Regions from separate parts of the Naumannella cuiyingiana genome, predicted to be linked through region 1. Evidence: predicted binding sites of a transcription regulator. Region 1 holds the regulator's gene; the other holds the start of a gene.
What was found. Region 1 encodes HrcA, which represses chaperone genes, less so after heat shock. Its sites were predicted from a motif close to TTGGCACTCGNNNNNNNCGAGTGCCAA; they were not measured.
Positions count from the first base shown of each region.

Region 2: groES (co-chaperone GroES) is a predicted target of HrcA. The motif match lies at 1,206-1,232, and genes of this name have one in related genera.

Region 1 covers NZ_JACBZS010000001.1:601,276-606,023, forward strand. The annotation lists gene tgt (tRNA guanosine(34) transglycosylase Tgt) at 1-658, opposite strand, end outside; gene GGQ54_RS02670 (16S rRNA (uracil(1498)-N(3))-methyltransferase) at 655-1,389, opposite strand; gene dnaJ (molecular chaperone DnaJ) at 1,386-2,594, opposite strand; gene hrcA (heat-inducible transcriptional repressor HrcA) at 2,619-3,626, opposite strand; gene GGQ54_RS02685 (MBL fold metallo-hydrolase) at 3,741-4,598, shown strand; gene GGQ54_RS02690 (inositol monophosphatase family protein) at 4,600-4,748, opposite strand, start outside.
Region 2 covers NZ_JACBZS010000001.1:987,704-992,451, reverse strand. The annotation lists gene GGQ54_RS04520 (THUMP-like domain-containing protein) at 6-1,175, shown strand; gene groES (co-chaperone GroES) at 1,334-1,627, shown strand; gene groL (chaperonin GroEL) at 1,643-3,244, shown strand; gene GGQ54_RS04505 (TIGR01777 family oxidoreductase) at 3,404-4,309, shown strand; gene mptB (polyprenol phosphomannose-dependent alpha 1,6 mannosyltransferase MptB) at 4,345-4,748, shown strand, end outside.

The sequences.
Region 1 (4,748 bases):
CGAACAGGGCCTGGTACGGGCGCCCGGGATGCGCCGCGGTCAGCCGGCCGTGCTCGGCGAGACACCGCTCCGCCCACGCCTGGGTCCGCGCCAGCGAACGCTCCTGGTAGCCGCGGGTGTTCATCAGCGTGGTCAGCTCGTCGAAGGCGAAGATCACGTCCGCACCGATCTGGTGCTGCACCCGCATCGAGACCTCCGGCGTGAACCGGTGCATCGTGCCGTCCAGGTGCGACTTGAACGTCACGCCGTCGTCGTCGACATGGGCCATCCGCTCCTTGCCGGCGGCGATCACGTCGTCGTCGCCGAGGCCCGCCGCATCCATCGCCAGCACCTTCTTGAACCCGACGCCGAGGCTCATCACCTGGAAGCCGCCGGAGTCGGTGAACGTCGGGCCCGGCCAGTTCATGAATCGGCCCAGCCCGCCGGCCGCCTCGACGATGTCGCTGCCCGGCTGCAGATACAGGTGGTAGGCGTTCGCCAGCAGCGCCTGCGCGCCGAGCTCACGCATCGACTCCGGCAGGACGGCCTTCACGGTCGCCTTGGTGCCGACGGCGATGAACGCGGGCGTCTCGATCCTGCCGTGCGGGGTCGTGATCACACCGGTACGCCCGCGCTCGCCGGCGAGCCGATCGCCCACCTCGAAGGAGAAACCCGTCATGATCGCGCCCGGTTCCGGCAGGCACCCAGGGCGACCACCCCGGCGGTCGAGGTACGCAACACGCCGTCGCTGATCAACACGGGCCGCCCGCCGGCGGCAACCAGGCGATCCAGCTCCTCGGGCGCGATCCCGCCCTCGGGGCCGACGATGATCAAGATCTCCCCGGAGGTCGGCAGCGCCAGCTCGGCGAGTTGATCATCGGCCTCCTCGTGCAGCACCAGCGCCAGATCCGCGGCCGCCACCCGCCGGGCGAGGTCTGCCGTCCCGACCGGCGTCGAGACCTCCGGCACCCGGAAGCGCCGCGACTGCTTGGTGGCCTCGCGCACACCGGTGCGCCACTTCGCCAGTGACTTCGCCGCCCGCTCCCCCTGCCAGCGCACCACCGACCGGGCCGCCTGCCACGGAATGATCTCCGCGACACCGACCTCGGTCAGCATGTCCAGCGCCCGCTCGGCATGATCACCCTTGGCCAGCGCCTGGGCGACCGCGAACCGCGGGCCGGTCTCGGTCCGGGCGAGCCGCTCGTCGACCCGGATGGCGACCCAGCCCTTGGCCACCTCGGTGACCGGTCCCCGGACGGCGGCGCCGGCGCCGTCGGCGACGATGATCGACTCGCCGGCGCGGAGTCGGCGTACCACCGAGGCGTGATGACCCTCGGGCCCGTCGAGCACCAGTGCGTCACCGATCGCCGCATCGCGGGCCGCGTCGGCGAGGAAGACGGGGTCGCTCACTGGCCGGCCAGGCGGTCCTTCCACCGCCCGAACATCCCGCGCCCGGCTCCTCCGCGCACCTCGACGCGCGTCTCGTCCCGCTCGGCGGCAAGTTGTTCCAGCAGCTCGCGCTGTTCCTTGGTCAGCCTGGTCGGCGTCTGCACCAGGAAGGTGACGCCCAGCTCGCCGCGCCCGCGCCCGCGGCGGCGCGGGATGCCGCGATTGGGCAGCGCGATCCTGGTCCCCGACTGGGTGCCCGGCGGCACCTCCACCTCGACCGTCGTCTCGGCATCGGCGAAGTCCTCGCGCCCGGAGGCAACCAGGTCGGCCTCCAGGGTGGGCACGTCGACCCGGGTGCCCAGGGCTGCCGCGGTCATCGGGATCGGCACGACGAGCTCCAGGTTGTTGCCGTCGCGGCGGAAGTCGGCATGCGGGCGGACCGCGATCTTGACGTAGATGTCGCCCGGCTCGCCGCCGCCCGGTCCCACCTCGCCGCGCCCGGGCAGGTGGATCATCACGCCGTCCTCCAGCCCGGCCGGGATCTTCACCTGCAGCGTCTCGGTCTGCCGGACCCGGCCCTCGCCGTCGCACTCGACGCAGGGGTGCGGGATCGTCACGCCGAAGCCCCGGCAGTTCGGGCAGGGCTGGGAGGTGCGGATGCCCGCGATCCCGATCCGCTGCATCTGGGTGATCTCACCGGCGCCCCGGCAGGTGTTGCAGCGCTCGGGCCGGGTGCCCGGCTGGGTGCCCTGGCCCTCGCAGGTCGCGCAGCGTACCGCCGTGTCGATGGTCGTCTCGACGGTCGTGCCGAACGCGGCCTCCGCCAGGTCGAGCGTCATCGGGACCGCCGAGTCCTGCCCGCGCCGCACCCGCGAGCGCGGGCCGCGGGGGCCGGTCTGCCCGGTGAACATCGCATCGATCAGGTCGCCGAAGTCGAAGCCGGCCGTTCCGCCGGTGAAACCGCCGCCGAACCCGCCGAACCCGCCACCGCGGCCGAACCCCGCGCCGGCCATCCGCGGATCGCCGCCGCGGTCGTAGAGGGCCCGCTTGTCCGGATTGGACAAGATCTCGTAGGCCTCGGAGATCTGCTTGAACTTCTCCGCCGCCTCCGGGCCCGGCGCGACATCGGGGTGCACCTTCATCGCCATCCGGCGGTAGGCCTTCTTGATCTCCTCCGCGGACGCGCTGCGTTCCACGCCGAGCACCGCGTAGTAGTCCATGCTCATCTGGTTCCTTCGTCGTTCTCCGGCTCAGCGCTCGGACAGGAAGCGCCCGACATAGCGCGCCACCGCCCGGACCGAGGCCATGGTCGAGGGATAGTCCATCCGGGTCGGGCCGACGATGCCGAGGCTCGCCCGGACGCCGGCGTGTTGCCCGTAGTCGCTGGCGATGACCGAGGTCGCGCTCAGCTCCCGGTAGGGGTTCTCCGCGCCGATGCGGACGGTCACCGGGTCATCACCCACCTCGCTCAACAAGGTGAGCAGCACGACCTGTTCCTCAAGTGCCTCCAGCACCGGGCGTACCGCGTCGAAACCGGGGCCGAAGCTGGTCAGATTGGGTACGCCGCCGACGGCAACGCGGGTGGCGACCTCGGTGTCGAGCATCGTACCCAGCGCCGCGGCGAGCTTGCCCGCGGTCGCAGCGAGCCGCTCGGGCACGGACCCGGGCAGGCCGTCGAGGGACTCCGCGGCAGCCGCCAGCCGCTCACCCACCAGCCGGGCGTTGATCCGCTCCGCCAGCTCGGCCACGTCGGCATGGGCGATCTCTCCGGTCTCCACCGTGCGCTGCTCGACCCGCCCCGTCGAGTTGATCAGCACGACCAGCACCCGATCGTCGCTGACGGGCACCAGCTCGATGTGGCGGACGGTTGCCGAGGAGACGATCGGGTACTGCACGATCGCCACCTGGTGGGTCACCTGGGCGAGCAGCCGGACGGTTCGGGTGACGATGTCGTCGACATCCAGCGCGCCCGACATGAAGGCCTGGATGGCTCGCGACTCCGCCGGCGACAGCGGCTTCAGCGCGGCGATCCGGTCGACGAACAGCCGGTAGCCCTTGTCGGTCGGGATCCGGCCCGCGCTGGTGTGCGGCTGGGTGATGTAGCCCTCGTCCTCCAGCACGGCCATGTCGTTGCGGACGGTCGCGGACGACACGCCGAGGTTGTGCCGATCGACCAGCGCCTTCGACCCGACCGGCTCGTGGCTGGACACGTAGTCGGTGACGATGGCGCGCAGCACGTCGAGCTTGCGATCGTCCACAGCCCCCTCCTGGTTCTCGCGAATGGCTGACACTCGGTTTGCTGGCACTCGGTTTGCTGGCACTCTCTGCAGCGGAGTGCCAGTCTAGCGCTCGCGCGCGGTTAGGCTGGCGAGGTGACTTTCCTCGAGTGGCGCGAGGCCGCGCCGGGCGTGCTGGTGGCCGTCGCCGAGCCGGATTCGGTCAACATCGCCCTGGTGCTCGGCGGTACGCCGCAGGCGCCGGGACTGCTGGTGGACACCGGTTCGAGCCCGGAGCAGGGGGCGCGGCTGCGCGCCGACGTGGTCGAGCTGACCGGCACCGATCCCGCCGGCGTGGTGATCACGCACGGCCACCGCGATCACTGGTTCGGGCTGGCGGGGCTGGCCGGCGTACCGTCCTTCGGCCATGCCAGCCTCGCCAACCGCCTCGAGGATCCGGCGACGGCCGCCGATCTCGCCGGGCTCGGCCTGTCCCCGGCCGACCTGGTAGCGCCGACCACCCTGCTGCACCTGGCCCGCGGGATCGACCTGTCCGGTCGCCGGGTCGAGATCGTCCACCTGGGCCCGGGCCACACCGAGGGCGATCTGGTCGTGGTCGTTCCGGACTCGAAGGTCGTCATCGCCGGCGACCTGGTGGAGTCGGCGGGCGTGCCGCAGGCCGGCCCCGACAGCGCGCTCGGCCAGTGGCCGGCGACGCTGGACGGTCTGGTCGGGGTGCTCGGCGAGGACGCGGTGGTGATTCCCGGGCACGGTGGCCCGATGTCGCGTACCGACGTGATCACCCAGCGCGCCGAACTGGCGGCCGTCACGGGCGAGGCACGCGCGCTGATCGAGCGCGGCATCGCCGAGGCCGATGCCGGCGCGGCGGGCAACTGGCCCTGGCCGACCGAGACGGTCGCGCCGCACATCGCGCGGGCCTACGCCGAACTCGCCTCGGCCGGCGTCCGGGCGCGACCGCAACTGCCGATCGTGCTGGAGCGCGGCGGGAGTTGAGTCAGCCCCGCCCGATCTGCTCGGCGACCGCGGGCGAGGACGCCACCAACAGGATCTGCCCGGACTCGACCGGCCGGCCGGGGACATAATCGGTGCCGTCGGCGAACCGCACGACGCCGCCCAGCTCGCGCACCATCAGCGCGCCCGCCG
Region 2 (4,748 bases), 390 kb from region 1:
GCGGCATGGACCCGGACACCGCGCGGGCGCTGGTCGGTACGCCCGGAGCCCGCGCGCTGCGGCTCGGCGCGGCCCTGGGCGATCCGGACTCGCTGCACGCGGCCAGTCGGCTGCGCGCGGAGGTCGGGCCCGCGCTGGCCGCCGCCGCCCTGGATCAACTGTCGCTGCGGCGGCGCGCGGCCGCGAAGTTCGGCGCCGACGCCGAGCGGTGGTTCTTCACCGCGGCGGGGCTGGAACAGGCCAGCCGGCCCGCCGTGTCGGCATGGCGGGCCCGGCGGCTGGCCGGGCACGCCGACGCCCTGCACGACCTCGGCAGCGGCATCGGCGCCGACTCGGCCGCGGCCGGCCGCCTTGGCCTGCGGCTCGCGCCGGTCGAGGCCGATGAGACGACGGCGATCTTGGCCGAGGCCAATCTCGGCGTACCGGTGACCGCAGGCGACGCGACCCGGGTGCCGCTCGACGCCGATGCCGCGGTCTTCGTCGACCCGGCGCGCCGGACCGCGCGCGGGCGGAGCTGGCGGCTGGCCGACCTGTCCCCGCCCTGGGACTTCGCCCGCGGGTTGCTGGCGCGTGCCGCGCCCACCTGCCTCAAGGTCGGCCCCGGCTTCCCGCACCGCGAGATCCCGGACGATGTCGAGGCGGTCTGGGTCGGGCACGGCGGCGATGCCGTCGAGCTCGCGCTGTGGTCGGGCCCGGGCGCGGAGCCAGGGCGCCGGTCGGTCGTGCTGCTCGGGGACGCACCGGCCGAGCTCACGCTCGGCACGGGTACGCCCGCCTCGATCGGCCCGGTCGCGGCGTACCTCTTCGAGCCGCATCCCGCGGCGATCGCCGCCGGCGCGGTCGACGACCTGGCCCACGCCCACGGGCTGCATCGCCTGGCCGGGCCGATCGCCTATCTCGCCGGGGACGAACCTGTCGACAGCCCGTGGCTGACCCGCTTCGCCGTGCGCGAGTCGATGCCGTGGAAGGAGAAGACCGTCCGCAGTTGGGTCCGGGAGCGCGGCGTCGGCAGCCTCGAGATCAAGAAACGCGGTATCGATGTCGATCCCGCACAACTGCGTCGCCGGCTGCGGCCGAGCGGTGACGCGGCGGCGACCCTGGTGCTGACGCCCACCGTCGACGGATCGCGGGCGCTGGTGGTCGAACGCGCGCCATCGGGTTGGCACTCGGCTTGACCGAGTGCTAACGAGGGCATAGATTCGGTGTTGGCACTCTCAGCGCGAGTGTGCCAGCCACAACTTGGGGTGGCACCCGCGACGACATCCCGAGTTCAGGCCAGGCATGTACACATACAGAACCCGTGAAGGGGCAGAACCCGTGAAAGGGGTTAGTCGTGGCAACGATCAAGCCGCTTGAGGACCGCGTGCTCGTGGAGCCGCTGGAGGCCGAGCAGACCACCGCGTCGGGTCTGGTGATTCCGGACACCGCCAAGGAGAAGCCGCAGGAGGGCAAGGTCCTCGCCGTGGGTCCGGGCCGGATCGACGACAAGGGCAACCGCGTACCGTTCGACGTCGCCGAGGGCGATGTCGTGATCTTCAGCAAGTACGGCGGCACCGAGGTCAAGTACGACAACAAGGACCTGCTGCTGCTCAACGCCCGCGACATCCTCGCGGTCGTCAACAAGTAAGGGGATCGAGCACCGATGGCAAAGACCCTGCAGTTCGACGAGGAGGCGCGGCGCTCGCTGGAGCGCGGCGTGGACGTCCTCGCCAACACCGTCAAGGTGACGCTGGGACCGAAGGGGCGCTACGTCGTCCTCGACAAGAAGTGGGGCGCGCCCACCATCACCAACGATGGTGTGACCGTGGCCCGCGATGTCGAGCTCGACAACCCCTACGAGAACATGGGCGCCCAGCTCGCCAAGGAGGTCGCCACCAAGACCAACGACATCGCCGGTGACGGCACCACCACGGCCACCGTGCTCGCCCAGGCGCTGGTCCACGAGGGCCTGCGGGCCGTCGCCTCGGGCTCCAACCCGGTCGGCCTGAAGCGCGGCATGGACGCCGCCGCCGGCAAGGTCGCCGAGGAGCTGAAGAAGAACTCCCGCGAGGTCCAGACCACGCAGGACATGGCCCACGTCGCCACCATCTCCGCCCGGGACGAGCAGATCGGCAAGCTGATCGCCGATGCGTTCGACAAGGTCGGCAAGGACGGCGTGATCACCGTCGACGAGTCGCAGACCTTCGGCACCGAGCTCGAGTTCACCGAGGGCATGCAGTTCGACAAGGGCTATCTCTCGCCCTACTTCGTCACCGACACCGAGCGGATGGAGGCGGTGATGGATGACCCGTACATCCTGATCAGCTCCTCCAAGATCAGCTCGATGAACGAGCTGCTCCCGGTGCTGGAGAAGGTCATCGCCGCCAACGGCACGCTGTTGATCATCGCCGAGGACGTCGACGGCGAGGCGCTGTCCACCCTCGTGGTGAACAAGATCAAGGGCACCTTCAACTCCTGCGCGGTGAAGGCCCCGGCCTTCGGTGACCGGCGCAAGGCCATGCTGGACGACATCGCCACCCTGACCGGCGGCACCGTCGTCTCGCCCGATCTCGGCATGAAGCTCGACCAGGTCAGCCTGGACGACCTCGGCCGGGCCCGCCGGGTCGTGGTGACCAAGGACGAGACCACCATCATCGACGGCGCCGGCGATGCCGCGGCCGTCGAGGGTCGGGTCGCGCAGCTCCGCAAGGAGGTGGAGAACACCGACTCCGACTGGGACCGCGAGAAGCTGTCCGAGCGGATCGCGAAGCTCGCCGGTGGCGTCTGCGTGATCAAGGTCGGCGCCGCCACCGAGGTGGAGCTGAAGGAGAAGAAGCACCGGATCGAGGACGCGGTCTCCGCGACCCGGGCGGCGATCGAGGAGGGCATCGTCGCCGGCGGCGGCGCGGCCCTGATTCACGCCGCCAAGGTGCTCGACCCGGGCAAGGCGACCGGTGACGAGGCGGTGGGCGAGCAGATCGTCAAGCGCGCCGTCGTCGAGCCGCTGCGCTGGATCGCCGAGAACGGCGGCGAGCAGGGCTATGTCGTGGTGTCCAAGGTTGCCGAGATGGGCCCCGGCGAGGGTTACAACGCGGCCACCGAGGAGTACGGCGACCTGATCGCGGCCGGCGTCATCGACCCGGTCAAGGTGACCCGCTCCGCGCTCGCCAATGCGGTCTCGATCGCCTCCCTGCTGCTCACCACCGAGACGCTGGTGGTCGAGAAGCCCGAGGAGGAGGACGAGCCCGCCGGGCACGCCCACTGAGGTCACGTACCTGCCCCACGCCGACGCCGGGTCCCGCAGCAGCGGGGCCCGGCGTCGCGTTTTCCGGCCACCGACCGATCTCTCCCGCAGCCGATGCCGCATCGAATCGGTTCGAAGGGTCATCACCTGCGGGAGGGGTCAGCGGCATAGGGTGGTCCGGTGAACACAGCAGCCCCGGAACGCGTCGCCGTCGCCGGTTCCTCCGGCCTGATCGGGTCGGCGCTGGTCGATGAGCTCACCTCGGGCGGCATCGACGTGATCCGGCTGGTACGCCGTCCCGCCGCGGCGCCGGGCGAGCGGCAGTGGGATCCGCGCAGCGGCTGGATCGACGGCGCCGGGCTGTCCGATGCCGATGCCGTGGTCGGCCTGTCCGGGGCGGGCATCGCGTCCGGTCCCTGGACCGACGCCCGCCGCGCCGAGCTGCGCGATTCGCGGCTCGACCCGACCCGCACGCTCGCCGCCGCGCTGGTCGACGCCCCGCGCTGTCGCACCTTCCTGTGCGGCTCCGCCGTTGGCTTCTACGGCAGCCGCGGCGACGAGATCCTCACCGAGGACCAGCCGGCCGGCACGGGCTTCCTCGCCGGCCTGGTCACCGAATGGGAGGCCGCCGCGCGCGAGGCGCCCGCGCACGTCCGCGTCGTCAACCTGCGCACCGGCCACGTCCTCGCCGCCGACGGGGGCCTGCTCGGCGCGCTGCGCGTGCCGTTCCGGGCGGGCCTCGGCGGTCGGCTCGGCTCGGGCCGCCAGTGGATGCCGTGGATCACCGCCGCCGATCACGCCCGCGCCCAGCGTCACCTGCTGACCTCCGAACTGACCGGCCCGGTCAACCTCGTCGCGCCGCATCCGGTGACCAACGCGGAGTTCACCCGCGGCCTCGCGGCGGCGCTGCACCGGCCGGCGATCGTGCCGACGCCACTGCTGCCGATCCGCGCCGCGATGGGCCGTGACTTCGTCGACGAACTCCTGCTCGCCTCCCAGCGCGCGGTGCCGCAGCGCCTGTCCGATGACGGGTTCAGCTTCGACCAGACCGAGTTCCGGGGGGCCCTCGCCACCCTCTTCCCCTGAGCGGATCCGCCGCCGGACCTGCCATGATGGCGCAGATGTCTGCGCCCCCACCGTCCCCGCCGGCCAGGTCCTGGGTGCCAGCGCTGATCGCCGGCTGCCTGGGCTCGATGCTGCTCGGCGCCGCCATGTTCACCCCCGCGTTCCTGCCCGAGGCCAGCCCCGCCCAGGCCGTCGCGCCGGCCCTGGCGAATCCGGCGGGTACGCTGGCCGGCCGGATCGCCGTGATCGCCGCCGTGCCGATCATGGTGGCGGCCTGGCTCGGGATCCGGCGGGCGATGATCGCCCCGGGTGGGCCGAGCCGCTGGCTGGTCCTCGCGGCCTGGTCGGCGCCGCTGCTGCTGGTGCCCCCGGTGTTCTCCAACGATCCCTATCTCTACGCCGACCAGGCCTGGATCGTGCAGCAGGGACAGAACCCGTATCTGGTCGGGCTGTCCGCCGT